Regions from separate parts of the Antribacter sp. NEAU-D49 genome, predicted to be linked through region 1. Evidence: predicted binding sites of a transcription regulator. Region 1 holds the regulator's gene; each other region holds the start of a gene.
The links. Region 1 encodes LexA, which represses DNA repair genes until DNA is damaged. Its sites were predicted from a motif close to TCGAACANNTGTTCGA; they were not measured.

Region 2: a site for LexA is predicted at 7,897-7,912, ahead of AC060K_RS12415 (HNH endonuclease signature motif containing protein). Genes of this name have one in related genera too.
Region 3: a site for LexA is predicted at 7,560-7,575, ahead of AC060K_RS15050 (HNH endonuclease signature motif containing protein). Genes of this name have one in related genera too.

What each region holds. Positions count from the first base shown of each region.
Region 1 is NZ_JBXTSN010000003.1:107,406-117,001, forward strand. It holds gene AC060K_RS03840 (hypothetical protein) at 1-2,191, opposite strand, end outside; gene AC060K_RS03845 (DUF5302 domain-containing protein) at 2,355-2,597, opposite strand; gene nrdR (transcriptional regulator NrdR) at 2,719-3,219, opposite strand; gene AC060K_RS03855 (LysM peptidoglycan-binding domain-containing protein) at 3,347-3,877, opposite strand; gene lexA (transcriptional repressor LexA) at 4,133-4,933, shown strand; gene AC060K_RS03865 (L-lactate dehydrogenase) at 4,992-5,972, opposite strand; gene AC060K_RS03870 (ATP-dependent DNA helicase) at 6,021-8,168, opposite strand; gene hflX (GTPase HflX) at 8,271-9,596, opposite strand, start outside.
Region 2 is NZ_JBXTSN010000014.1:48,160-57,755, forward strand. It holds gene AC060K_RS12375 (GH1 family beta-glucosidase) at 1-851, opposite strand, end outside; gene AC060K_RS12380 (carbohydrate ABC transporter permease) at 848-1,768, opposite strand; gene AC060K_RS12385 (carbohydrate ABC transporter permease) at 1,765-2,865, opposite strand; gene AC060K_RS12390 (ABC transporter substrate-binding protein) at 2,997-4,316, opposite strand; gene AC060K_RS12395 (DUF2505 domain-containing protein) at 4,541-5,083, opposite strand; gene AC060K_RS12400 (sensor histidine kinase) at 5,249-6,724, shown strand; gene AC060K_RS12405 (WhiB family transcriptional regulator) at 6,836-7,084, opposite strand; gene AC060K_RS12410 (hypothetical protein) at 7,433-7,813, shown strand; gene AC060K_RS12415 (HNH endonuclease signature motif containing protein) at 7,947-9,566, shown strand; gene AC060K_RS12420 (FtsK/SpoIIIE domain-containing protein) at 9,596-9,596, opposite strand, start outside.
Region 3 is NZ_JBXTSN010000019.1:26,928-36,523, reverse strand. It holds gene AC060K_RS15085 (class E sortase) at 1-197, shown strand, start outside; gene AC060K_RS15080 (PstS family phosphate ABC transporter substrate-binding protein) at 329-1,339, shown strand; gene AC060K_RS15075 (Ig-like domain-containing protein) at 1,352-2,992, shown strand; gene AC060K_RS15070 (hypothetical protein) at 3,096-4,154, shown strand; gene AC060K_RS15065 (hypothetical protein) at 4,184-5,308, shown strand; gene AC060K_RS15060 (phosphate ABC transporter ATP-binding protein) at 5,569-6,357, shown strand; gene AC060K_RS15055 (zinc-binding dehydrogenase) at 6,388-7,446, shown strand; gene AC060K_RS15050 (HNH endonuclease signature motif containing protein) at 7,653-9,173, shown strand; gene AC060K_RS15045 (inorganic diphosphatase) at 9,257-9,596, opposite strand, start outside.

The sequences.
Region 1 (9,596 bases):
GCGGCGCCTGCGGGCCGTCACCAGCGGGCCGCGGCTGCTCGCCGCCGGGTGGCGCGCCTGGTCCCGGACCCTGAGGCGGGTCGGTCGGTGCAGGGCCGGGCGGGTCGGTCGGCTGAGGATCCGGCGGGTCGCTGGGCCCGGGATCGGGCGTCTGGGCGACGGGCGCTCCGCCGAGCCAGGCCATGCTCTCGACCGGTTCCGCGAACGTGCCGACCGCGTCGCCCGTCTGGGCGGCGAGAGGCACGCGGACCGCGTCGTGCGCCGACGCCCGTACGGTCGTCGGCAGCGTCGGGTGCTCCGTGGCGAACTGATCCGCCGGCATCGGGTCCCGCGGTGTGTCCGGAAGCGTGATGCCCCCGGCGATGTCGAGCCAGTACTCCATCTCGCCGTGCGTCCACTCGTACCGGAACAGCGGCGTGCTCATCTGCTCCAGATAGGTGTCGAAGATGTCCTGCGGGTCCCACGCCGTGCGCGCAGGCCATCGCGACACGTCTCCGGAGCCGATCACGTCGTGGAAGGCACCGGGCCGTTCGGCGTCACGCTCCTTCAGCCACTGCGCGGCCACCCGCGAGGTGTAGACGCGACGGAGGTCTGCGTACTCCGGTCCGGTGCTGACCGCCTCTTCGAGCAGCGGGGCGAACGTGTCGGCGATCCGCTGGGTGTTGCGGTCCACGATGTCCTGAGGCGCGCCGGCGCACAGGTCCTCCCCCGGCGGCCGCCAGTCGATCTCGAACGGCTCGTACTTCGCCGCGAGCGGTGCGTCGAGGATGTAGAGCTGGTCGCCGTCCTCACGGACCGTGGCGGGCTTGGGCTCGACCCACATCCGGTACGACCCGTGACAGATCAGACCTTCCTCCGTGCGCTCCATCCCGTCCCAGAACGCCCGCCCGTGGTCCGTCTCCGGGTCCATGTAGCGGTTCTGCGTCTCCTTGAAGCGCAGGTCCGCCTCGAGCAGGACCCGCCCGGCGTCGGTGGTGGCGAGCTCCTCGTCGATGATGGTCTCCGGCGTGTCCGGGTTGAGGTTGACCCAGAACTGGCTCGGGTCCAGCGCCAGCCAGGTGAACAGCGCGTCGGAGGAGAGGTCGAGCGCTGCCTCACCCCCGAACGACGGCTCCGCCTCACCCTCGTCGGGAAGCTCGGCGGCCGAGAACGCGTACCCGAAGTCCTTGGTCTGCGGGTCGTCGGCGACGTACCGCAGCTCCAGCGACGTCCAGTCGATGCCCCCGGGTCGCTGAGGACCGAAACCCTGCCGCCGGTGGTCCCGCGCGAAGTCCTCCGCCAGGCGCCTGGCCTCGCGCGCCTCCGCCGCTGTCCGGCCGGAACGGGTGGCCACGTCCTTCGCCGCGCCGCCCGTCGGCCGCTTCGGGTCCGGGTTCATCGACTTGTTGTCCGGGTCCTTCGGCGGGTTCTTCAGCACCGCCGCGGACTCCAGCACGACGTACTGGACGCCGTAGGCCTTCATCAGACTGATCTGGCCCGGGAGCGGAGCCTGGCTGAAGACGTAGTACACCTTCCAGCCCTTGCCCGAGCTCATGAGGGCCTTGTCCGCCTGGAGCTGCTCGAGCTTGAGGGGCGAGCCGCCCGACTTCAGCTCGAACGCAAGCTTCTTGGCCCGGTTCACCGAGTCGTAGCGGCGCTCGGTGCCGAGCTTCTCCTCGTCCCAGAGCTTGGTGTCCTCGCACATCCAGTCCGGTCCGCCGAGCTTGAGCTTGCGGCCGACGTTGCGGTGGAACCCGTCGCCACGGGCGTCGTTCGACATGTTCGGGATGTAGGTGTTGCGCCACCTCTCCCAGTCCCAGTCGCCCTCGTACACCTTCCACCGGCGGAGCATGTGCTCCTCGGTGCCCGGAGTGAACAGCTTGTAGTCGCCTTCGAGCGCGTCGAGCTCCGCCTGCGTGGGCGGTTCCCTGTCACGCAGCGACTCGGCAACGTTCTGGTACTCGTAGTCGGGGATCTTCTGGCTGACGGGGAAGTCCTTGTGGCCGGGCAGCTCGTGGTCCTCCGCGATGCCCTCGATCCCGTCGATCAGCTCCGTGCACAGCACGTCGAAGCGCGGCGCACCCTGGACGTCGTCGCCAGGTATGAGCACAACCGAGGCCGTGAGGACCAGGCAGGCCACGAGCCACGCCGGCCAGCGGCCCCTGCTCAACCGCCTCAGCGCGCGTCCCGAGTCCTCGGCTGTGCTGTCCATAGCGGGCCCCCTCGACCACCGGCGGAGCAAACCCCTACAGGTTCACCCAAATGCCACATCCAGGTCAAGGATTCACCCATATGGATGCTTTACACCCGCCAGCAGGGAAGCCAGAGGCCGCCGACCCGGCTTTCACCAGGTCGGCGGCCTCTGTACCGAAGGCTCAGCCGGACTTGCGGCGGAACATCTTCTGCACCGGTCCGGCGGTCTCGGACGCGTGCACGGAGCCCGTGTTCGCATCGCCGTCGGACGTGCGGTGGCTCGCCGCGTTCTTGCGGTCCAGCGCCGCCTTGAACTTGGCCTTCATGTCCTCGCTCGGCGTGGTGGGGCGACCTTCCGCGGCCGCGTCCTCGGCAGCCGTACCGGCCGCCCTCTCCTCGCCGGCAGCTCCGTCGACTGACGTCATGCCGAACACCTCCTCAACTCGGGGGGTCCCTCGGCGCGGGCCCGTCCGCTGACCAGCGTGCCCCACGGGACGCGCCCGCGCCAACGAATATCCGCAGGCACCCAGCGCCATGATCCGCGACTCAGGCGGTTCCCGCCGGCACGTCGTCCGTCGCAGCGGGCTCACCGGTGCGAGCCTCCCGCTCCGCCCGGAGCGACGTGATCGCGCTCTCGAAGTCTTCCAGCGAGTCGAACGCCTGGTACACGCTCGCGAACCTCAGGTAGGCCACGACGTCGAGCTCGCGCAGCGGCCCCAGGATCGCCAGCCCGATCTCGTACGCGTCGATCTCGGCACTGCCGTTGCTGCGCAGCGTCTCCTCGACCCGCTGGGCGAGCAGGGCGAGGTCGTCCTCGCTCACCGGCCGCCCCTGGCAGGCTTTGCGCACCCCGGCCATGATCTTGTCGCGGCTGAAGGGCTCCGTCGCCCCGGAGCGCTTGACCACGGACAGGCTGGCGGTCTCGATGGTGGTGAACCGGCGGTTGCAGCTGGGGCACTGGCGACGTCGGCGGATGGACGCGCCGTCGTCCGCGGTCCGCGAGTCCACCACGCGCGAGTCCGCATGGCGGCAGAACGGACAGTGCATCGCTTCACTCCTGCGGGGTCGGGTCATCGACCGGGTGCACCCCGGTCGCGCCTTGACCGTAAGCGGGCAAACCACCCCCGTGCAACATCGACGCAACATATCGGCTGGTCGCCCGCCACCGTGTGACTCATTCCACCGGCAGGAGGAGCACCTGACCGACGCGGAGCGTGGCGTCGTCCAGGTCGTTGAGGTCCTGGATCCGCGCGACCGCCGAGCGGACATCCTCGCCGGGAGCGGTGAGCGCGGCGGCGTAGTCCCAGAGCGACTCGCCCGGCTGGACGGCGTGCACCTGAACCTCGACGCCAGGTTCCGCGGAGCTGGCCACCGCCGTGGCGCCCCAGGTGGCAGCCGGGGCGAGGAGGAGCGCCGCGAGCAGCACCAGGACCGCACGACCGCGACGGGTCAGCCGCAGGCCGTCGAGCCCGAGCCGGGTCGCGAGCCCTTGCGCAGCCGGCGCGGTCTCGGGAGCCGGAGCCGGCACCGGAGCCGGCGTCGGCACGGGCCGCACAGCGGAGGGCCGCTCACCGGCGCGGTGCACGACCCGAGGCCGCTGCCGCGGGGCCTCCGCGGCCGGCGGGACGAGGTACAGGTGCCGCTCGCCCCGGTGCGGACGCACCTTCGCGGTGCTCCGGGCCGGGCTCATGGTCGTCGCCCCCATGACTTCCTCCATCGTGGATCGAACTGACGTGCGTAGAACGCTTGTTCGTCGAACGCTCGTACCATTGTGTAGCACGACCGACCGCCCGTGTCGAGACACGCTCGAACATTCGTTTGATGGATTGCGGAGCGTGACCTAGAGTGGGAGGCGCAACGAGGTGACATATGTCGGATTGGCGACAGGTGGCACCAGGTAGGCGGCATCACATTCGGTGCGGCGTCACACGGGCGCGGCGCGGGCAGGAGGGGTTCAGTCATGACCGGACGCGACGGCAACGACGGCGGCACGGCCGTGGACGCTGCCCTGAGCAGTGTCGCCACGCTCGACAGGGAGACCCCGGCCGGGGAGGGGCTCGCCGAGGTGCGCGAGCTCGGCGCCGCGGCCGACCGGCTGACGCCGCGCCAGCGGCGTGTGCTCGAGACCATCCAGCACTCTGTCGAGACCCGGGGCTACCCGCCGACGATGCGCGAGATCGGTGAGGCGGTGGGGCTGGCGAGCCCTTCAAGCGTGAAGCACCAGCTCATGGCGCTCGAGCGCAAGGGCTTCCTCCGGCGCGACCCCAACCGCCCGCGGGCGATGGAGGTCGTGGACCCGGGCGGCTCGAACACCTCCGCCGGCACGCCGGCGCCCGCCGAGCAGCACTGGGGCGCAGCCACGGCGAGCGACGACGAGCGGCTGCCGTCGCCGTCGTACGTGCCGCTCGTCGGCCGCATCGCGGCCGGTGGCCCCATCCTGGCCGAGCAGCTGGTCGAGGACGTGTTCCCGCTCCCCCGCCAGCTCGTGGGCGACGGCGAGCTGTTCCTGCTCAAGGTGGCCGGTGACTCCATGATCGACGCCGCGATCTGCGACGGTGACTGGGTGGTGGTGCGCCGCCAGCCGGTGGCCGAGAACGGCGAGGTGGTGGCGGCCATGATCGACGGCGAGGCCACCGTCAAGACGTTCAAGAAGGCGGACGGGCACATCTGGCTGCTGCCCCACAACGCGGCGTACAGCCCCATCCCGGGCGACGACGCGCAGGTGCTGGGCCGGGTCGTGGCGGTCCTGCGCAGCCTCTGAAGGGACGGGAAGCGCCGGGGCGGTGCGACGAACGCACTGCCCCGGCGCCTTCCTCGTCCTACAGCCCGAACCGCTTCTGCACCGCCCGCATGCTCTCCGCCGACGCGCGCAGGCCGGCAAGCTCCTCGTCCGACAGCGGCACCGGAACGTTCTCCGTGACGCCCCGCCGGTCGACGAGCGACGGCACCGAGAGGCACACGTCGCTGATGCCGTAGAAGTCGTCGAGCAGCGACGACACCGGCATCACCCGGTGCTCGTCGTTGAGGACGGCCTCGATGATCCGGGTGGCCGCGAGCCCCACGGCATAGTTGGTGGCGCCCTTCCCGGCGATGATCCGGTAGGCGGAGTCCACGACGTCGCGGTGCACGTCCTCCCGGGCCTGGGCGTCGAGCGGCGACGAGCCCGCGAAGGGCGTCCACTCCAGCAGCGGCACGCCCGCGATCGTGGCCGAGCTCCACAGGGCGATCTCGGAGTCACCGTGCTCCCCCGCGATGTACGCGTGCACGTTGCCCACGGCGACGCCGCACCGCTCGGCGAGCACCACCCGCAGCCGTGAGGAGTCCAGCACCGTCCCGGACCCGAAGAGACGCTCACGGGGCAGCCCCGACATCTTGAGGGCCGCGTAGGTCACCACGTCGACGGGGTTGGTGACCATGACGTAGACGGCGTCGGGTGCCACCTCGACCAGCCCGGGCAGGATCTTGCGCGTGAGCGCGATCGTCGCCTCGGCCAGGTCGAGCCGCGTCTGGCCGGGCTTCTGCTTGGCCCCCGCGGTCACCACCACCACGTCGGCGCCCTCGCACACCGCGACGTCGTCGGACCCGATCACCTCCGCCTGGGGCGTGAACATGAGGCCCTGCCGGAGGTCGAGCACCTCGGCCTCGACCTTGGCCTTGTTGACGTCCATCAGCGCGATGGTCCGGGCCGAGCCGCGTGCGAGCGCCGCGTACGCCAGGGTCGAGCCCACGGCGCCCGCGCCGACGACCGCCAGCTTGGTGGTCCGGCCGGATCCGTGCGTTCCTGGGACGGCTGCGTTCAAGAGGTCCTCCTCGGACAGGTCCGGACGGTTCGCGAGGTCCCGTTCAGGCTAGGTGTCGAGCCGGGTGAGCGCAGCGCGGACCAGGGCCGGGTCGTTCGTGGGCCAGAAGCCGGGCATCGACCGCGTGAGGAACGACGCGTAGCGGGCGGTCGACAGCCGCGGGTCCAGGACGGCGACCACCCCGCGGTCGGCGGTGGTCCGGACGAGCCGTCCCGCGCCCTGCGCCAGGAGCAGCGCGGCGTGCGCCGCCGAGACGGCCATGAAGCCGTTGCCCCCCGCCTGCTCGACGGCCCGCGCGCGGGCGGCCTTGACCGGGTCGTCAGGCCGCGGGAACGGGATGCGGTCGATGAGCACGAGCTGGCACGACGGTCCCGGCACGTCGACGCCCTGCCACAGCGACAACGTCCCGAACAGGCAGGTGGCCGGGTCCTCGGCGAACTCCCGGACGAGCGTGGGGAGCTGGTCGTCGCCCTGGCACAGGATCGGGACGTCGAGCCGCTCACGCATCGCCTCCGCCGCCGCCGTGGCAGCCCGGCGGGAGGAGAAGAGCCCGAGCGTGCGGCCGCCCGCGGCCCCGACGAGCTCGGCGATCTCGTCGAGCTGCGCCTCGGTGGTGGGCTCTCGACCGGGGGCCGGCAGGTGCCGGGCGATGTAGAGGATGCCCTGCCGCGGGTAGTCGAACGGGCTCCCCACGTCCAGGCCCTTCCACCTCGGCGCGTCCGCGGCCGCCTCCCCGTCGCCCAGGGTGGCCCTGCCCAGGCCGAGCGAGCCGGCCACCGGCTCGAACGTGCCGCCGAGCGCCAGGGTGGCCGACGTGAAGACCCCCGTGGACTCCGCCAGCAGGTGCGTCCGGATCAGCCCCGAGACGTGCAGCGGGGCCGCGTGCAGCCGGGTGACACCGTCGGCGAACCCGCCCCACGCGGCGTCCGGGCGCGAGCACCACAGCACGTCGTGGCTCGTGTCCTCGGCCGCCATGCGCTCCGCCGTCTCGAAGAGCGCGAGCATGGCACCCTGGGCCATCTTGAGCCCGGGGTCACCCTGGCTGCCCGACGACGCCCCGCCCGCCTTGCCCGGTCCCGCCGCCTCGGGCTTGAGCCGGGTCAGCACCTCGCGGGCCGCGTCGCGGATGCCGCCCACGGCCGTGTGCAGAGCCTGGGGCAGACCATCGGGGAACCGTTCCGCCGGGGCGGTCACGAGGAGCGTGCCGAGGGCCTGCGCCGCCGCGTCGAGCGCCGTGGTCTCCGCTCCCCCGTGCCGCCGGGCAAGCCGGGAGGCGTGCTCCACCGACGCCATGGAGAGCTCGACGGTGGCCGCGGCCGTCACGCGGTCCACGAGCTCGTGCGCCTCGTCCACGATCACCACGTCGTGCTCCGGCAGCACGTTGGGGCTGCCCGAGACCGCGATCCCGAGCATCGCGTGGTTGGTCACCACCACGTCGGCCTCGCGGGCCGCGGCTCGCGCCCGCTCGGGGAAGCACTCGGCGAGCATGGGGCACCGCTGCCCCAAGCACTCCAGCGCCGTCACCGAGACCTGGCGCCAGGCGCGGTCCGGCACACCGGGAACCAGGTCGTCGCGGTCGCCCGTGTCGGACTCGCCGGCCCACTCGTGGAGGCGGCGCACGTGGTCGGCCAGCGTGGCGCCGTCGTCCCGCTTGCCGCGCCGCTTGGCACCGGGACCGCCCGGCCCGGCCGCCACCCCGGCGTCGGGCACCGCGGGGTGCTCCTCGCCGCCCGGAAGGTCGAAGAGCGTGGGCTCGTCCACGGGATAGCCGCCGCCCACCTTGTGCACGCACAGGTAGTTGTGCCAGCCCTTGAGGAGTGCGATGCGCGGCTCCCGCGGCAGGCGCGGCGCGACCGCACGCGCGACGAGAGGGAGGTCACGGGTGATGACCTGACGCTGGAGCGCGAGCGTGGCCGTGGACACGATGACGCGGCTCTCCGCGGCCACCGCGTGGCGCACCGCGGGCACGAGGTAGCCCAGCGACTTTCCGGTACCGGTGCCCGCCTGGACCAGCAGGTGCGTGGACGTGTCCACCGCCTCGGCGACCGCCTCCGCCATCTGGCGCTGGCCGTCGCGCGGGCTGCCACCGAGCTCTCCGACGGCCAGCTCGAGCAGCGTCGCGACGTCCGGGACGTCGCCCGCGCCGGGGGCCTGCGCAGCGGCGGGAGAGTCCTGGAGGTCGTCGAGGCTTGTCACTCGATGATCCTACGGGCGCCCACCGACACCCTCGCTGTGGGTACGCGAATGGTCGCCCCTCCGAGCGGAGAGGCGACCATTCCGTACCCACGGCGGGGCGGGTCAGGCGCGGACCGCGACCCGCTCCAGCTCGGCCGCGAGCTGGGCGTCCACCCGGCCCCGCAGCGCCGTCCCCGCGGAGACGTGCTCCTCATGGTCGATCTCGCCGCCCTCGTGCACGCGGTGCACCAGGTCGCCGCGCGAGTAGGGCACCACGAGGTCGATCTCGACGTCGGGCCGGGGCAGCGCATCGGCGATGACGCCGCGGAGCTCCGCGATGCCCTCACCGGTGTGGGCGCTGACCACCACCGTGCGCTTCTCGCGACGCTGGATGCGCCCCACGACCGCCGGGTCGGCCACGTCGGCCTTGTTCAGGACGACGACCTCGGCCACGTCGGCGATGCCCGGGATCTCGGACAGCACCTCGCGGACCGCCGCGATCTGGCTCTCCGGGTCGGGGTGCGAGGCGTCGACCACGTGCAGCAGCAGGTCGGCGTCGCCCACCTCCTCGAGCGTGGAGCGGAACGCCTCGACGAGCTGATGGGGCAGGTGCCGCACGAAGCCGACGGTGTCGGCCAGCGTGTAGACACGACCGTCCTCCGTCTGGGTGCGCCGGACCGTCGGGTCCAGCGTGGCGAACAGGGCGTTCTCCACGAGCACCCCCGCGTCCGTCAGCGCGTTGAGCAGCGAGGACTTGCCGGCGTTGGTGTAGCCGGCGATCGCCACGGCAGGGATCGCGTTGCGCTTGCGCGACAGCCGCTTGGTGTCCCGTGCAGGCTTCATCGCGTCGATCTCGCGGCGCAGCTTGGCCATCCGGTTGCGGATGCGGCGGCGGTCCAGCTCGATCTTGGTCTCACCGGGACCGCGCGACCCCATGCCCGCGCCCGCGCCACCGACCTGGCCACCGGCCTGCCGGGACATGGACTCGCCCCAGCCGCGGAGGCGCGGCAGCAGGTACTCGAGCTGGGCCAGCTCCACCTGCGCCTTGCCCTCCCGCGACTTGGCGTGCTGCGCGAAGATGTCGAGGATCAGCGCCGTGCGGTCCACGACCTTGACCTTGATCACGTCCTCCAGCGCGCGGCGCTGGGAGGGGGCCAGCTCGCCGTCGACCACCACGGTGTCGGCGCCGACCGCGAGGACCAGCTGGCCCAGCTCCGCCGCCTTGCCGGAGCCGAGGTAGGTGCTGGGGTCGGGCTTCTGGCGCCGCTGCAGCAGGCCGTCGAGCACCTGGGAGCCCGCCGTCTCGGCGAGAGCCGCGAGCTCACGGAGCGAGATCTCGGCGTCCTGGGCCGCGGCCTCGCCGCCGGCGTAGACGCCGACGAGCACCACGCGCTCGAGGCGCAGCTGCCGGTACTCGACCTCGGTGACGTCCTGGAGCTCGGTCGACAG
Region 2 (9,596 bases), on a different contig from region 1:
CGGTTGAACCCGCCGTCGAGCCGGCGGGCGGCGTCGACGTCTGCGGGGTTCTCCGGGTCCAGCGGGTCCTCGACCTCGAAGTTGAGCGTGATGCCCAGGTTGGCCTCGGGCGCGCGCTCGCGCAGGGCCTGGACCGCGAGGCCGTGGCCCAGCATGAGGTGGTGCGCGGCCGCGAGGCCGTCCTCGCGGGACTGGCGGCCGGGGGCGTGCTGCCCGCCGGTGTAGCCGAGGAACGCGGCGCACCACGGCTCGTTCAGCGTGGTCCACACGCCGACGCGGTCGCCGAGCGCCTCGTGCATCGTCACCGCGTAGTCGCGGAAGCGGTACGCCGTGTCACGGCTGGCCCAGCCGCCGTGCTCCTCCTCGATCGCCTGGGGGAGGTCCCAGTGGTAGAGCGTGAGCCACGGCAGGATGCCGGCACCGAGGAGCTCGTCCACGAGGCGCGAGTAGTAGTCGACGCCGGCCTGGTTGACGGAGCGGCCGCCCGGGACCACGCGGGCCCACGAGGTGGAGAACCGGTACGCCTTGATGCCGAGCTCCTTCATGAGCGCGACGTCCTGCGGGTAGCGGTGGTACTGGTCGCAGGCGACCTCGCCGTCCTCCTGGTTGAGCACGGCACCCGGGACGTGCGCGAAGACGTCCCAGATGGAGTCCTCCCGCCCGTCCTCGTGAGCAGCGCCCTCGACCTGGTACGCGGCGGTCGCCGCTCCCCAGAGGAAGTCGGTGGGGAAGTCGACCCGCCCGGTGGCGTTCGGCGTGGGCTCGGTGCGCGGGGCTGACGGGGTGAACGGCAGCGCGGTCCCGGGCGCGGGGATCCGGGCGACGCCGCCCGTCGTCGTCTGAGTGTTCATCCCTTGACAGCTCCTTGCATGATGCCGGCGACGAGCTGTCGGCCGACGAAGGCGAAGATGATCAGGAGCGGCAGCGTCACGAGGAACACACCGGCCATGATCAGCGAATAGTCGTCGTGGTAGCCCGCCTGAAGATTCTGGACAGCGATCGGCAGCGTGGGGTTCCGGGATCCCAGGACGATGGACGGCCAGAAGAAGTTGGTCCACTGCTGCACGAAGGTGAACAGACCGAGCATAGCCGCGGCGGGCCTGGCGGCCGGGAGCGCGATGCTCCAGAAGGTGCGGAACATCGACGCGCCGTCCACGCGAGCGGCCTCGACCAGCTCGTAGGGCAGGGCCTCCTCGAGGTACTGCGTCATCCAGAAGACGCCGAACGCCGAGACGAGGGACGGCACGATGACCGCCTGGATCTTGCCGATCCAGTCGAGCTCGCTCATCAGGATGTACAGCGGGATGATGCCGAGCTGCGTGGGCACGGCCATCGTCGCGATGACGAAGATCAGCAGCGGCCCGCGGCCCTTGAAGTTCAGCTTCGCGAACGAGAACCCGGCGAGCGTGGAGAACATCACCACGGCCAGCGACACGACAACGGCGATGATCAGCGAGTTGGCGAGCGCGAGCCAGAAGTTGATCTGGGACGAGGCCATGACCTGGCTGAACCGCTCGAAGATGCTGAAGTCGGGCAGCAGCTGCGGGAGCGGCCGCTGCGAGATGGTCACCTGGTCGGACGAACCCAGCAGGAGGGTGTAGTACAGCGGGAAGATCGAGACCAGGAGAGCCAGGCCCAGCAGCGTGTACGTGACCCAGCCGGGCCGGCGGACGGCGCTGCCCGTGCCGTGGTCCTGTGCGAGGCGACGTGCCTTCGCCTTGGCCGCGCCACGGCCCGCGGTCTGTGCGGTTACGGCGACGGAGCTCATGACTTCCTCCGGTCGGTGGTCGGGGTGGTGTGACGGCCGCGAGGGCCGGGCCGGCCGGCGCCGGCGGCCTTCGCCTCGGCGAGCAGCCGCTTGGTCACGGCGCGGCTCACCTTGGGCGCCCGCGGGCCGGAGCTGGAGATCCGCTGCGTGACGAGGAAGTTGATCAGCCCGATCAGCACGATCAGGACGAAGAGGATCCAGGCGACCGCCGCGGCGCGGCCGAAGTTGCGCTGGTTGCCCCAGGCCACGTCGTACATGTAGAGCACGGTCGTCATCCACTGTCGGTCGGCGCCGCCGAGGCCGCCGGAGTCGTACAGGCGCGCCTCGTCGAAGATCTGGAGGCCACCGATGCTCGACGTGATGACCACGAAGATGATCGTCGCGCGGATCTGGGGGATCGTCACGGAGAAGAACTGGCGCGCGCGACCGGCGCCGTCGATCGTCGCGGCCTCGTACAGGTCGCGCGGCACGGCCTGCATCGCGGCGAGGAAGATCAGCGCGTTGTAGCCGGTCCAGCGGAAGTTGACCATCGAGGAGATGGCGATGTGGCTGGCGAGGCGGTCGGAGTGCCAGAAGACCGGGTCCAGCCCGATGATGCCCAGCATGGCGTTGATCAGGCCTGACTGGTCGGCGAAGAGCCGGCCGAAGATCAGGGAGACCGCGATCGGCGCCACCACGTAGGGGATCAGCACGCCCATGCGCCAGAACGTCGCGTTGCGCAGGTTCTGGTCGAGCAGCGCGGCGATGAGGATCGCGGCGAACAGCTGCGGGATGGACGACAGGACGAAGATCGAGAACGTGTTGCCCAGCGACTTCCAGAAGTGGGGCTGGTCCAGCACGTCGACGTAGTTCTGGGCCCCGACGAACTCGCCCTGCCCCCCCAGGAGGTTCCACTCGTAGACCGAGACCACGGCGGTGTAGATCAGGGGGAAGAGGCCCGTCAGCGCGAAGAGGACGAAGAAGGGCGAGATGTAGAGGTAGGGCGAGATCTTGACGTCCCACCGGCTGAGCTTCTGCGAGAACCCGAGCCTGCGTGGTGCGCGAGGCGTGGGTCCGTCGAGCGCCGGTGAGGGCTTCGCGGAGGTCGTGACGGCCATGTCGTCTTCCTGGTTGAGCGCCGAGCGCGCGCGGTTGGTGGACAGCGGACCGGGCCGGTGCAGGTGCACCGACCCGGCCCGTGCGGATCGCGTCCGGGCTCAGCGCCCGTCAGCGGATCGGATCAGCGTTCTCAGGAGAGGCCGAGAGCGTTGAACGCCTCGACAGCCTTGTTCCACGACGTCTCGGGGTCGTCCGTCTTGTCGACCTCGACGCGGGTGATGGCGTCGGTCACCGTCTGGTGGATCGCGAAGTAGTGCTCGCCCTTGAACGGGTTGACCTCGATCGCCTTGGCGCGGTTCGAGAAGATCTGGCCCACCGGCGCGTTGTTCATGAACTCGTTGGTGAAGTCCTGGACCTCGGCCGACTCCTGCGCCTCGACCTGCGACGGGAAGGTGCCCGCCTCGACGAACGCGGCGGTCTGCTGCTCGGGAGCGGTCAGCCAGGCGGCCAGCTTCTGGGCGGCCTCGGTGTTCTCGCCGGAGGCGGGGACGGTCAGGAAGGAGCCGCCCCAGTTGCCGCCGCCGCCGGGGAAGACGTCGGCCACGTTCCAGCCGGTGACGCCACCGGAGTTCGACTCGATCGGACCGGTCATCCAGGCCGGGCAGAGCATGGTCGCGAAGGCGTTGTTCTGGAAGCCCGCGGCCCAGTCGTCGCTCCACTGGCCCAGGCCGGCGGAGAGACCCTTGGTGACGGAGGCCTCGATCACCGTGTCGTAGAGGTCACGGATCTCGGTGTTCGTGGCGAGGTCCTTGACCGTGCCGTCGCTCTCCTCGTACGCGTTCTCCATCTGGTTGACGAGGCCCTGCGCGATGGCGGTGCCGGCGTCGTACCAGGCCGAGTCGGAGGCGGCGACGAAGGTCTCGCCCGCGGCGAAGTAGTCCTCCCAGGTGGCGTCCTCGCCACCGAGCAGCTCGGCCACACCGGCCGGGTCAGAGGGGAGGCCCGCGGCCTCGAAGAGGTCCTGGCGGTAGCAGATGGCCTCGGGGCCGATGTCGGTGCCGTAGCCGATGAGGGCGCCGTCCGGCGTGGTGGCCTGCTCGACCTTCCAGTCGAGCCAGCGGCCCTCGAGCTCGGGGTCGCTCAGGTCCACGAACAGGTCGGGGTAGAGCATGAGCTCGGGGAGCCAGTCGACCTCGATGGCCTCGATGTCGGCCAGGCCCTCGCCGCCGGCGGCGAGCTTGGTCGTGAGGTTGGTGCGCGCGTCGCCGGACTCGGCGGCGACGACCTGCTCGACCGTCACGCCCGGGTTCTCCGCCTCGTACTGGGCGAGGAGCTCGTCGGTGTAGCCGAAGTTGTTGAACGTGGCGACGGTGAGGGTGATGTCCTCGCCCTCAGCGGTCTCGCCGCCTTCGTTCGAGCCGCCGCACGCGGTGAGCGTGAGGGCGAGGGTGGCGATGCCGGCGGTCGCGGCGAGAGCGCGCCGGCGGGTGGGTCGGGTGCTGCTCAGCACGGGTGACTCCCTTGTCTTCAGGACGTGTCGGAGCTGACGCGTCTCGTTCCTGTGGTTGCGCTCCCACAGCGTGGTGGTAGCGCTTCCATAGCGTGCTCGAATGGTGCCCCCGTGGACGAGGGTGCGTCAAGCCACCTGCGACGTGGATCACCCGCTCGGGCGGGTCTCGGGACGGTAACGCCCCAGGTCACAGGCGTTTCGACGACGCGGGCGTGACCCGATCGTTACGAGTGGATGTCCGGCTGGTCACGGTTGGGCGTGTCCCGGTCACCGGCGAGCCAGGCCCGGCCGGCCTCGGCCTCGGCCTCCAGGGTGCCGCGCACGGCGCCCGCTGCGGCCTCCTCGACGACGTGCGCGAACAACGGGACCGACGCCGTGACGTCGCCCGAGTACGCGAGGCGCGTGCCGCCGTCGGGCAGCGGGTCCAGCGACATGGTGCCGACCACCCGGACCGGGGCGCCGAGGATCTCCATGGCCACAGAGCCCACGCGACGGCCGCCGGACTCCGCCTCCCAGGCCTCCGCCTGGCGGATCTCCAGCTCGTCGCCCACGAACGGGCGTGCCTGCACCGGGATCTGGTCGGTGGAGAACGTCCTCCGGACCACCACGGTGAAGCCGGACTCCACCGAGCCGGTCACGTCCGCCTGCTCCACGGTGTCGGTGCCCGCCGTGCGGCGGGCGCGCCATCGGACGAACTCCTCGTCGGCGAGCATCGCCGACACGTCGTCGAGGGTCGCGGGAAACGTCAGGTCGACGGTCAGGTGCACGGGCTCTCCTCGTGGCGTGCCGGTGGTGTGAACTCTAACCCGGGGCCCGCGGGCGCCGGGGGTCCGTCCGGCGGGTACGACGTCCGGCGGGCCCGGTCGGTTCCCGCGTGGTGGGCCCGCGGAGCCGCCTGACCGCGCGGCCTCTAGGCTGGGCGGGTGTCTGCCATGAGTGACCTGATCGCCCAGCATGCCGAGCTCGAGCCGGCCGATGTGGAGTGGCTCCACCTGCTCGTGGGTGACTGGCAGGTCGTCTCCGACCTGGCCTTCGCCGACCTCGTGCTCTGGCTGCCCACCAGCGACGGCAGCTTCGTCGCCATCGCGCAGTGCCGTCCCTCGACCGGGGCCACGGTCCACTACGACGACATCGTGGGCTCGCTCGCGCCCGAAGGGCAGCGCCCGCAGCTGGCGCGCGCCCTCGACGAGGCACGGGCGCAGCGGTCGCGCGAGCCGCGGTGGTTCGGTGCGTACGCGGTGCGGGAGGAGGCGGTGCCGGTCGTCCACAAGGACAAGCCGATCGCCGTCGTGGCGCGCCAGACCAACCTCGGGTCGGGGCGCACGCCGTCCCGGCTCGAGCTGAACTACGTCGAGGCTGCCGACGACCTCGTGGCCATGATCGCGCGCGGGGAGTTCCCCTCGCCGAACGCTGCGACAGGCCCGCGCCGCGGGGCGCCGCGTGTCGGGGACGGCCTGATCCGGCTCAACTCCGAGGGGGAGGTGCTGTACGCGTCGCCGAACGCGCTGTCGTGCTTCCACCGCCTCGGTGTGATCGGCCCCCTGGTGGGCCAGTCGCTGGTCGAGGTTACCGCCGACCTGCTGGAGAACCAGAAGAACCCGGTCGACGAGTCGCTGCCGCTCGTGGTCATGGGCCGTGCGCCGTGGCGCACCGACGTCGAGGCGCGCGGCGTGGCGCTCTCGCTCCGCGCGCTGCCGCTGACCGACCACGGGCAGCGCATCGGGGCCGTCCTGCTCTGCCGCGACGTGTCCGAGCTGCGACGTCGTGAGCGCGAGCTCATCACCAAGGACGCGACCATCCGCGAGATCCACCACCGGGTGAAGAACAACCTCCAGACGGTGGCGGCGCTCCTGCGGCTCCAAGCCCGGCGCATGGACCTGCCGGAGGCGCGGGCGGCGCTCGAGGAGGCGATGCGGCGGGTCGCGACCATCGCGCTCGTCCACGAGAGCCTCTCCCAGACCCTCGACGAGTCGGTCGAGCTGGACGACATGGTGGGCCGCGCGCTGCGGCTCACGGCCGACGTCGCGTCGGCGGGCACCAGTGTGCGCACCGTGCGGACGGGGTCGTTCGGGCTGGTTCCCGCGCAGGACGCCACCCCGCTCGCCCTCGTGCTCACCGAGCTCGTCACCAACGCGGTGGAGCACGGGTTCGTGGGCCGGGCGAGCGGCACCGTCGAGATCGGCGTGGAGCGGCAGGGCTCCGCCCTGCGGGTCGTGGTCGCCGACGACGGTGTGGGCCTCCCTGAGGGACGCGGACCCGGGAGCGGCCTGGGCACGCAGATCGTGCGGACGCTCGTCACCAACGAGCTGGGCGGCACGATCACCTGGGAGGTGCGAGAAGGCGGCGGCACCGAGGTGGTGCTGGAGCTCGTCCTGCGCGACGGGGCAGGCGGCGGGCTGATGCCGTGAGGCCCGCCGGGCTGGACGGGGGTCGTCCGGCCCGGCGGGCCCGGGTACGACTCAGGCCCGAGCGCCAGGGGTGCTCGGGCCTGAGTCTGGGTCTTGCGGGGTAAGAGTGGGTCAGCCTGCGCGGCGGGCGCGGGCGGTGCGGCGCTTGAGTGCGCGACGCTCGTCCTCGCTCATGCCACCCCAGACTCCGGCGTCCTGCCCGGAGTCGATGGCCCACTTGAGACAGGTGTCGACAACCTCGCAACGGCGACAGACGGCCTTGGCTTCCTCGATCTGCAGCAGGGCAGGGCCCGTGTTGCCGATGGGGAAGAAGAGCTCGGGGTCCTCGTCGAGGCATGCAGCGCGGTGGCGCCAGTCCATGGTTCGCATACTCCTAAGAAGGAACGGGCCCGTCGTCCGAGGGGGGTTCTAGACCGCGGATGACCCTGCGCCGGCATCGTCAGTCGTGCGTTCTGGGGGCGCAGGACTGGATGGAAAACGTTGTTGCCGGGGGTCGGTGCGGTCGAGGACGCGGGCTTGTTCGGGGGGCGGTGTGGGATTGCTCCATCAAGATTCACACCTCGTGAAGCGTCGCACAAGGGGTTACGGCAAAGTTTCTTCGAGATGTCTCGTGAGGTATCCGTCACACTATTGTGAAAGCGCAGATCATCGCTATCCTGGTGCGTCATGCCTGGACCAGACAGCCAATCCGCGCCTACTCCTTCGCGATTGATCCGTTCCCTCCGCGCCCTTCTCGTGGTAGAGGCGGCGGCTCTCTCGGCGTTTGCAGTGGTGCTCCTCGCCGAGCTGTTCTCAGGTGGCTCCCAGTCCGTCGGCGTGAGTCTCTTCCTGATCGTCTGCGCCGCCGGGGCGGCCTCCGCGCTCGTGGGGGCGGGCCAGGCCCTGGTCCGCGGGAGCCGCGGCGCGCGGGGCGTCATCGTCACGTGGCAGCTCTTCCAGATCCTCGGCGGGATCGCCGCGATCGGCAGCGGGGAGGCGTGGGCCGCCGTCGCAGGAGCGGTGGCACTCGTGCTGGCGGCGGCGGTGATGGTCCTGTTGCTGAGCCGGCCGGTGACGGACGCGACGACGGGGCGCCCGCCCGCTTCCTGAGGGCCCGGCTTGCCAACCTCCCTCTTTGGGGCATTTCCTCCGAATGTCCGGCGTGTCTTCTGAACTTTCTGCCCCGGGCGAATTCGTACGCCTGTGCGAGCGGTTCGTAGTTGTCGGTGGGAGAATGTGATCTATGACGATTACGTCCGGCAGCCTCCTCTCGCCGTCGGTGACGCAGGGGGAGAAGCCCGCGGCGTACCGGCCGGCCGACGTCGCGCGCCTGGCGGAGGTCGCCTCGCGGCCGAGCCTCGAGGATCTGCATGCGGCGGTCGCGGAGATGGCGGCTGTGCAACGGCGGATCAACACGCTGAGCGGTCACCTGCTGCTCGCGGTGGAGCGTGCTCGGCGCATCGCGGTGTGCCTGGAGGACGAGGTGCTCGCCGCGGACTCTCCGCGGTTGCGTGAGCTCGACCCCGGCCGGGCTGCCGACCTCGCCCGTCGCGCGCTGGTCGAGGAGACCAAGAGCGCGCTGGGTGTCGGCCCGCGCACCGCTCAGGGGCTGCTCGCTGACGCGGAGCTGCTGACCGGTGCCGCACCCGCCACGCTCGCGGCCGTGCTGGCCGGGGACCTGTCGGAGAGGCACGCCCGCGCCTTCGCCGACGAGGTGGCGGACCTCTCGCCCGGCGAGGTCGCGGCGGTCGAGCGGACTGTGCTGCCCGGCGCTGCGACCCGCTCGCTCCCCGACTTTCGGCGTCGTGTGCGGCAGGCGCGCGATCTGATCCAGCCCGTCCCGCTCGAGGTGCGCCACGCAGATGCCGCCGCCCGGCGCGGCGTGTGGGTGGATCCCGCTCCGGACGGCATGGCGACCCTGACCGCGCTGCTGACCACGACCGCCGCCCACGCGATCCACGACCGGCTCACGCAGACGGGGCAGGCTGCCGGCGCCGACGGCGACCCTCGCACGCTCGCCCAGCTGCGCGCCGACACCCTGACCGACCTGCTCCTCGACGACGGGACGCTCGACCGGTTCGGGGCGGCTATGGCGACGGGACCGGTCGTGCCGGACCGGGGCCCGGCCCCGGACGCGGTGGATGGCGGTCTGACGGGCGGCGGTGCGGTGGGTGGCGGTGTGGCGGGCGAGCTCACAGCGGTGGAGGCCCGCACGCCGGCGGTCGAGACGGCTCCCGAGGATCCTCCGCCGTTCCGGCCCGGCGACACCGATTCGCCGTCGTTCCTGGCGCGGCTCGCCCGGACGGTGCGCCCGCACGTCCAGGTGACCGTGCCGGTGACCACGCTCCTGGGCGGGTCCGCCCCGGGGTGCCTCGACGGGCACAGTCCCGTCGATCCCGACACGGCCCGCACCCTGGCCGCCTACGCCCCCAGCTTCAAGCGTCTCCTGACGCATCCCGAGACGGGCGCTGTGCTGTCCGTCGGCCGGGACTCGTACGTGGTGCCGGCAGACCTGCGCGAGTGGCTTCGCGTCCGTGACGTCACCTGCCGGTTCCCCGGGTGCGGGCGGACGGCCGCGCGCTGCGACGTGGACCACACGACCGGCTGGGCTGCCGGCGGCGCCACGGACGCCGGCAACCTCGCCCACCTCTGCCGTGCTCACCACACGCTCAAGCACCAGACCGCCTGGCACGTGCGGCACACGGGCGGCGGCATGCTCGACTGGACCTCGCCTGCGGGCCACCGCTATACGACGGTCCCCGGCAGCGCCGTCGTGCACACGGTCTCCCTGACCGGCGCAGCACCGACCGATGTGCTGCCGGATCCGCTGCCGGAGCAGGGCCTGGGTGACCCGCCGTTCTGACCGGCGATCCCGCCGAGCCGTCGTCCCAAT
Region 3 (9,596 bases), on a different contig from region 1:
CGATGGGTGTGGACGACTCGGGCGTGCCCCTGCTCGCCGTGACGCTGGCAGGCCTCCTGCTCGCCGTCGTCGGGATGTACGCGGCTGCCCGCCGGGCGCAGCACCGCGTGGTCTGGCTGCTCGGCTCGCCCGTCCTGGTGCTGTTCGCCTGGCTCTCCGGGGAGCTCGCCGTCCGGCTGCTGCCGAACCTCACCTGACGGCCCGCCGTCCCCGGGTCGCTGCCGGGTCGTCCCCCGTTCACCGGACATCCCGGCGGAGTTCGCCGGGCACCGCGAGGTTCGTCGAGGACCGGCGACGGTCTCCCTCCATCCCTCAGGAAGGATCAGAAATGAAGCGACGGAACGTGGCCCTGACGGTCACGGCTCTGCTCACGAGCGTCGCGCTCGTGGCGAGCGCGACGTCCGCCTCGGCGGACTTCACGCCCTCGACGAAGGACATCGTCGGCGTCGGCTCCGACACGACCGAGGTCGTGACGAACCTCGTGGCCGACGGCACCCGCGTGGGCCCTGTCCTGTACCCCGGCTACAACGGCGGCGCCGACGCACGGCTCGTGTCGTTCAACGCGACCCACCCGGTCACCGGCGCCCTGGGCGACGCGATCGTCCTCAAGGTCGGCACGCCGGCCATCGCCCGCCCGAACGGCTCGAGCGCCGGCAAGGTGCTCCTCTACGGCGCGTCCAACAACACCGCCGTGAACTTCGCGCGGTCCTCCAGCGCGCTCAGCACCGCCGAGGTCAACGCGGGTCTCTGGGCCTTCCCCTTCGCCAAGGACAGCCTCCAGATGGCGGTCTCCAAGTCGGTCGCCACGAACGCGCCCGCCACGCTCTCCGAGGAGCAGATCCTCGGCATCTACAAGGGCACGTACACCACCTGGAACCAGGTCGGCGGCACCTCGACCGCGACGATCGTCCCCCTGATCCCGCAGAGCGGGTCGGGTACCCGGAGCTTCTTCACCTCCGAGCTCAAGCGCATGAACGGCGGCGTCGACGTCACCCTGGCACCCAGCGTCCAGCAGATGCAGGAGCACGACCCGGCACTCATCAAGGACAACCCGAACGCCATCGGGCCGTTCTCCAGCGCTCGCGCCACCTTCGAGACCGCCACCATCTCGCTCGCCGGCGGCTACGTCGCCGACCGCGCCGTCTACAACGTCGTCCGCGGCGCCGACCTGAGCAAGTCGTTCGCCGGCTCGATCTTCGGCCCCGCCGGGTACTTCTGCTCGAGCTCGGGCCGCCGCTTCATCGAGGCCGCCGGCTTCAAGCAGCTCGCCGGCCAGGCGTCCGGCGGTGTCTGCGGCGTCCCGACGCAGTCCGCCACCACCAACCTCACCCTTTCCTGAACGGAGCGTTCGATGAGCATCCTCAAGAAGGCCGGCGCAGTGCTCGCCGGTGCCGCGATGGCGACCGCAGGCCTCGTGGCCACGGCCGCCCCCGCCACGGCCGGGGAGCGCGGTCCGCTGCTCGACGGCGAGATCTACTTCCTCAACCAGCCCGTCCACCTCGGTGCCGCCACGTCTGCCAACCTGGTCAACGCCGGTGACGCCCGCGTGAACAGCTGGGCGGCGATCGCCGTCGACGGCACCTGCGGTCAGCCGGAGTTCCTCGCGCAGGTCATCATCCGTACCCCGCGTACCGGCGTCCCCGAGTCGCAGTGGCCCGAGGTCGAGGTCATGGCGGCCGACATCACGTCGGACCCCCAGGGCCGCATCTACATCGCCGGCTCCGTGGACACGCTGCTCAAGACCGACCCGCAGCTCTTCCTCGAGGCGAACCCGGCCGGCGCGACGAACTTCAAGATCGTCGTCGCCTGCAACGACTGGGACGGCAACCCGCTCGGCTACTTCTCCGACGACCTGACGTTCACGGGCTCCACCGCCGCGACGTTCCAGTGGTCCCGTACCAGTGCCCCCACGCTCCCCGCCACCCCCTCCACCACCACGGTCGCCGTCTCCGACGCCTCGGTCGAGGCCGGCGAGGTCGTCACCCTCACCGCGACGGTCGCCCCGGCCGCCGCCACGGGCAACGTGGAGTTCTTCGCCGGCGCCCAGTCGCTCGGCACCGCCGCTGTGGCCGGCGGCACCGCCAGCCTCACCACGGGCTCGCTCCCGGTCGGCACGTACGACGTGACCGCCCGCTTCCTCGGTGGCGGCGGCTTCGACCCGTCGACCTCCGCGGGTGTCCCCGTCACCGTCGCCGCGGTCGCCCCCCGGGCCACCACGTCGGCGCTCGCGGTCTCCGCGACGTCGGGCGCCGCCTACCAGGCGGTCACCCTGACCTGCACCGTCACGGCTGCCACGGGCACGCCGAACGGCACGGCGGTCTTCACGAACGGCGCCCGCACCCTCGCGTCGGTCCCGGTCGTCGCCGGCGCTCCCGCCGTCTACACCACGAACGCGCTCGGCGCGGGCGAGCACCAGCTTGGCTGCACCTTCGACGGTTCGGACCCGTACGTCGACTCCACCTCGAACGTCGTCGCGGCGACCTTCGAGCAGCAGGGCGCCGCCGTGTCCGGCGACGTCGTCGTGTCGATCCCGGCCGGTGCGATCACGGTCACCACGCCGTACTCGGAGGCGAACCCCCTCCAGCTCGGCACCGCCGTGCTCGACCCGGCCGACTCCACGTACTCGGCCTCGGCCGCGTTCGAGGACATCGTCATCACCGACACCCGCGCCGGCAACCTCGGCTTCACGGCGTCGGTGCTCGCCACCGACTTCGTCTCGGCGAGCGGCAGCAGCTTCCCGGCCTCGTACGCCGGCCTGACCGGCCTCACGGCCGTCCAGGTCGCGAACAACGCCCTCCAGGCGTCGAACGTGGTCCTCACGGACGTGGCCCCGGCGCAGCCGGGCCTCGGCGCGGCCCGCGTGTTCGCGCAGTACCCGGCGGGCCAGTCCGTCGGCACCGCGCAGATCGACGGCGTGTTCGGCATCGACCAGGTCCCCACCTCGGTCGCGCCGGGCGAGTACCGCGCCACGGTCACCTTCACCGCCCTCTGAGCACCTCGCAGAGCGGCACCTGAGTGAGGGGAGGCGGGGCCCCCGGCCCCGCCTCCCCGATCCCGTCCCTCGACGCACCACCTCGAAGCACCAAGGAGCCACCGTGTCCCGCCGTTCCCTCGCTCTTGTCGCGATCCTCGCCCTCGTAGCTCTCGGCCCGACGACGGCGGCGACCGCGGCTGACGACCAGGACCTCGTCTCCTTCGGCATGTCCCCGGCCGGTCCCGAGCTGCCCGACCAGCGCCCCTACCTCGCGTACAGCGTGGCGCCGGGCACCGTGGTCCACGACCACGTGGCGGTCCTCAACCAGGACGACCAGCCGATCGGCCTGGACGTGTACGGCGGCGACGTGATCATGGCCGAGGGCAGCGGGCTCACGGTCCGCACCGCCGGCGAGGCGGACACCGACGCCGGCGCGTGGATCGCCGTGGGGCGGGAGCGCGTGGACGTGGCACCCCAGACGCCCGAGACCGGCGTCGGCTACCAGATCGTGCCGTTCTCGATCAGCGTCCCCGCCGACGCCAAGCCCGGCGACCACGTGGGCGCCGTCGTCGCGTCGCTGCGGACCCTCGGCCAGGGCGGGGCGAACGCCCCGCAGATCGAGCTGGACCAGCGCGTCGCCGCGCGCCTGTACATCCGGGTCGCCGGGGAGGTCTCGGCCGGGCTGGTCGTGGAGCGTGTGGAGGCGTCCTGGCTGCCCGACGGCGTGCTGGGCCGCGGCAGCGTCACCGTCCGGTACGTGCTGCGCAACGCGGGCAACGTGACGCTCGGCGTCGAGCCGGCGGTGACGGTCGCGGGCCCGCTCGGCCTGCTGGGCCGCACCGTCGAGGAGCAGAAGGTCGACGACCTGCTCCCGGGCGGCGAGGTGGCGCGTGAGGTGGTCGTCGACGGCGTCTGGGCCTCGGTGTGGAACGGCGTCGAGGTGTCGGCGGTGGCGGTGGCGCCCACGATCGGCGAGGACCCGGGCATCGGGACGGTCCGGGCCGGGTCCGGCGTCTGGGCGATGCCGTGGCTCGTGCTGGGGGTCCTCCTCGTGGCCGGCGCGGTCGTGGGGGTCGTCCTGTACCGGCGGTGGCGCGCGGGGCGGCGTCCGCGGCCGGATGGCGGCCGTCCCTCGGACACCGAGGCGCCGTCCGCCGTTCACGCGGCGTCGGCAGCCTGAGCCCGACCAGCAGCCGGCCGGAGGACACAGTGCGCACCAGAACGCTCGCCCCGCTCGCCGTGGTCGTCGCCGGGGCCGCCCTGGCCCTCGGGCCGGCCGCTCCCGCGGCCGCCGTGGAGCACGGGCCGGAGCTCGAGGGGAACATCTTCCTCTTCTCGGCCGACGTGAGCCTGGAGACGGCGACGGCGGCGGACCTCGTCGACGGCGGCGGCAACGGACCCATCCCGTGGCGGACGGTCGCCGTCGACGCTGCCTGCCCGGTCGAGGAGTCCGCGATCCGCACGGTCGTGCGGGTGCCGGTCGCGGGCGTCGAGGCCGACCAGTGGGTCGAGGTACCGGTCGCGCCGCCCGCGATCCCGCCCACCGTCGACGGCGGGGGCCGCCCGTACAACACGTCGGACACGGACGCGCTGACCCGGTACGAGATCGCCGAGCACGTGACGCGCACCGGCGGCGCGTCGAACTTCCAGCTCCTGGTGGTCTGCGCCGACTACGAGGGCGTGGACGTCGGGTACTGGGCCACCGACCTGACGATCACCGGCACAGGCCCGGAGGACCTCACCTGGCGGCGGACCGACCCGGTCACGCTCGACGACGTCGGGCGGCGCGACGGCGACCTCACCTGGGTGCTCTGGCTCGGCCTCGCCGGGGTCCTGATGGCCGGCGTGGTGGTCGCGGTCGTCGTGCGGCGGCGCGCGCGGTCGGCGGTGCCTGCTGTGGCGCCCGCCGTGCTGCCCGCGGTGGCGCTCGTGGTGCTGGCGGCGGGACTGCTCGCGGCCCCGCTCGGGGGTGCGCAGCCGGCACGGGCCGACGAGGGGTCGGGCGGGTCGGCGCAGGTCACGATCCCGCAGGGACCCACGAGCCCGGCGCCGGGGAGCACGCCGTCGGCCCCCGGGACGGGCGGAGGAGGCCCGGACCCGACGTCGGCCCCCGCGCCCGCGGCCTCCGCGGCCCCGGCGGAATCACCGGCGGAATCACCGTCCCCCGTGCCCTCCTGGGCACGACCCAACCTTGCCTGGCGCGGCGACGAGGGGTTCACCCCGCCCCAGCTCGCCGTGGGCGTGCTCGCCGGCCTCACGCTCCTGGGCGTCGCCGCGGGCGCCGTGCGCAGGCTCCTGGCCGGGGAGCCGGCCGACGCGAGGAGGAACACATGACCGCCGAGAAGTCGGAGACCGTCGAGAAGCCCGCGGAGCTCGTCACCGCGGACCCGGCCCAGGCGCCTGAGCCCGTCGTGGAGCCGGCGCCGGTCGTGGAGCCGGCACCCGTCGTGAAGCCCGCGCCCGTCGTGGAGCCCGCCGTGCGGGACGACGGCCCGCCCACCGAGGTGATCGAGCCGGTGGTGCTGCCGCCGTCGATGCCGAACCCCTACGCGGTGGTCCCGGGCTCGGCCCCGGCGGCCGGCGCGCCGCCGTCGATCAGGCCCACCGACCTCGCGACCCTCGACGCGCGCAACGTCTCGGCCTGGTTCGGCGAGCGGCAGGTGCTCGACCGCGTCGCGCTCACGATGCCCGCGGGCCAGGTCACGGCGCTCATCGGGCCGTCGGGCTGCGGCAAGTCGACGTTCCTGCGGATCCTCAACCGTATGCACGAGCTGGTGCCGGGGGCCTCGATGGGCGGCGAGGTGCTCCTCGACGGGCACGACGTCTACGACGCGCGGCGCCGGCTCACGCAGGCGCGACGCGAGATCGGGATGGTCTTCCAGAAGCCCAACCCGTTCCCGGCCATGTCGATCCGCGACAACGTGCTGGCGGGGCTCAAGCTGACGGGCACGCGTGCCACGGCCGCGGAGAAGTCGGACCTGGTCGAGGACTCGCTGATCCGCGCCGGGCTCTGGAACGAGGTCCGGGACCGGCTGGGGCAGCCGGGCGGCAGCCTCTCGGGCGGCCAGCAGCAGCGGCTCTGCATCGCGCGCTCCCTGGCGGTGCGACCGCGGGTGCTCCTCATGGACGAGCCGTGCTCAGCCCTGGACCCCACGTCCACCCGCGTGGTGGAGGAGACGATCGGCGTGCTGCAGCACGAGCTCACCATCGTCATCGTCACCCACAACATGCAGCAGGCGGCCCGGGTGTCGCAGCAGTGCGCGTTCTTCCTGGCGTCGCAGGGTACGCCCGGCGTGATCGTGGAGCACGGCGACACCGCGACGATGTTCGGCTCCCCGCAGGACGAGCGGACGGCGGCGTACGTGGAGGGCCGCTTCGGGTGATGGGCGCCGCCCGGCAGGTAGCGTGAGGTCATGCTCGGAACAGTCATCCACGGCCCGCGCGACGTGCGCGCCGACGAACTCCCCGAACCCTCCGTCCTCACCTCGAACGACGCCGTCGTGCGGGTCGTCGCCGCCTGCGTGTGCGGCTCCGACCTGTGGCCGTACCGCGGCGTGACCCCCACCAAGGAGCCGCACGGCATCGGCCACGAGCTGGTCGGCGTGGTCGAGGCGCTCGGCGGCGACGTGACGAGCGCGAAGGTGGGCGACCTCGTCGTCGTCCCCTTCTCGTTCGGCTGCGGCGAGTGCCAGTCGTGCCGCGCGGGGTTCCCGTCGGCCTGCGACCGCGTGACCTTCTACGGCGGGCAGGACCGCGACGGGCTGCCCGTCGAGGGCGCCCAGAGCGCGCGGGTCCGTATCCCGTTCGCGCAGTCGACGCTCGTGCCGGTCCCGCTCGACGTCGACGAGGCGGAGGCGCGCGGGCTGATCCCGTCGCTCCTGACCCTCGCCGACGTGATGTCCACCGGACACCACGCCGCTGTGTCGGCGCGCGTCGGCCAAGGCTCCACCGTCGTGGTGGTGGGCGACGGCGCCGTGGGGCTGTGCGCCGTCGTCGCGGCCAAGCGCCTGGGCGCGTCGCGCATCGTCATCATGAGCCGGCACGCGGACCGCACCGCGCTCGCGCGGGAGCTCGGCGCGACCGACGTCGTCGCGGAGCGCGGAGAGGCGGGGATCGCCGCGGTGCGCGAGGTCCTCGGCGGGCTCGCCGACTGCGCGCTGGAGTGCGTCGGCACCGACGTGTCGATGCAGCAGGCGCTCGGTGTGGTGCGCGGCGGCGGGTCGGTCGGGTTCGTGGGCGTGCCGAACGGCGGGGCGGAGCTGCCGATCAGCCAGATCTTCCGCAAGAACCTCACCGTCGGAGGCGGTATGGCTCCGGCGCGTTCGTACATCGAGGAGCTGCTGCCCGACGTGCTGTCCGGCGCGATCGACCCGGGCAAGGTCTTCGACCTCGAGCTCCCGCTGTCCGAGGTCGCCGAGGCGTACGCGGCGATGGACGAGCGCCGGGCGACGAAGGCGCTCCTGCGGCCGTGAGGTAGAGGCCGGGCCTCCCGGGTGCCGGGTCGACGGGTCCGTGCGGGTTGGAGGCTGACGCGACGTCCTGTGGACGGCGGGGTTGTCCACATCTTCGCAGGTCAGCGCGCGAAAGGAACGCCTGTTCGATAGGCTTTGAGGGTCGGGCAGGGGGCTCGGCGGGGCCGCGTGGGCGGCCTGTTCGAGTCGTCGAGGGGGTGGGCACGGTGGTGCTTTCCACCACGTGGGTGCCCGACGGCGTCCCGTCGGACCTGGCCCTTCTGGACGACGCGGACCTGGCGGATCTGGGCGACGCGGTGCTGCTGGACGCTGCGGCGGGGTGGGCGCGGCTGATCGGCTGGGCCACCACGAGGCAGGCCGCGGTCGCGGGCGAGCTCGGGCGGCGACGGGGCTGGTCGGCCGAGAGGTCCCACGCCGCGGTCGAGCTCGGCGCCCGGCTCGGGGTGCCCACCTTCGAGGCCGACAAGGTCATGGCCCGGGGGCAGGGCCTGGCCCGCCACCCTGCCGTCGCCGCGGCCCTGACGGCGGGGGTCGTCGACGTGGTCAAGACCGACCTGCTCCTGACCGCCGGGACCAGCCTGACCGTCGAGCAGCGCGCCGAGGCCATCGCGGACGTCCTGCCCCAGGCCGGCACCCGCTCGCGTACCTGGGTACGGGACGCGATGCGCACCCACGCCCACCGCCACCAGACCCCGGCCGAGGTTACCCGGGCCGAGACGGACCGGCGGGCGGTGTTCCTCGACCCCGTCCAGGGCTCGACCACCGCCTGGCTCACCGCCCGCCTGCCCGCGACCGACGCGGTGGCCGTGTGGGAGGTCCTGGACAGCGCCGGACGCGCCCTCAAACGCGCCGGGCACGGCGACCGCACCCTGGACCACGCCCGTGCCGATGCCCTGGTCGCGATCCTGACCGGCCGCCTGGTCGCCCCGCCCGCCCCGACCTGTGCACCCACGACACCCACACCCCCGGACGTGCCGCGGACGACCGTGCCCGCGCCCGACGCCGCTCCGACCGGCACCTCGGCGGGCGCCTCAGCCTCGGGCGGGTGCGTGTGCGGGGGCTGCCTGTGCGACACCACGAAGGTCACCGTGCTCCCCGTGCGGGCCTCGGTACGGGTCACGGTCGCGGCCTCGACCCTGCTCGGGCGGGACGACGAACCCGGGCACCTGGCCGGGTTCGGGCCCCTGGACGCCGAGACCACCGCCCGCCTCGCCACCGACGGGACCTGGCAACGGCTGGTCACCGACCCCCTCACCGGGATCCTGACCGACCACTCCACCCACACCTACACCCCAGGCACCGTGCTGCGCGCCGCCGTGACCGAACGCGACCGCACCTGCCAGTTCCCCCAGTGCGACCGCCCCGCAACCGCGGCCGACCTCGACCACATCACCACCTTCGACCACAGCCGCAACCCCGCCACCCTGCCCCCGGGCACCCCCGGGCAGACCCGGGCGGAGAATCTGCAGGCACTGTGCCGGCGCCACCACAACGCCAAGACCCACCACGGCTGGACCACCCACCGCGACCAGAGCACAGGGATCACCGTCTGGACCGCACCCACCGGCCACGCCTACACCCGACCACCCACCCAGCACGCCCGTCCCGCCACGAGCCGCCGCACACCACCCACCCTGCGCGCCCACGACAACGCCCACCTCGGGCGCGACACCGTCGGCAGCCGCAACCCGGAGACCCGCCCCGACCCCGGCGAACCGCCCTTCTGACCCCGGTCGGCGCCCGGGGCGCACACGGCGGCGGCCTCGGTCACCTCCCGTGCGGGAGATGACCGAGGCCGCCGTCGGACAGCTCAGTGCTTGGTGTTGTAGCCCGTGTCGATGGCGCGCTGGATGGAGCGCTCGATCTCGGCCTCGGCCTCGGTGCGGCCGACCCAGTGGGCGCCCTCCACCGACTTGCCGGGCTCCAGGTCCTTGTAGACCTCGAAGAAGTGCTGGATCTCCAGGCGGTGGAAGTCCGAGACGTCGTCGATGTCCTGGCGCCAGGCGGCGCGCTGGTCACCGGTGGGGACGCACAGCACCTTGTCGTCGCCGCCCGCCTCGTCGCGCATGCGGAACATGCCGAGCGCGCGGCACCGGATCAGGCAGCCGGGGAACGTGGGCTCCTCCAGGAGGACCAGCGCGTCCAGGGGG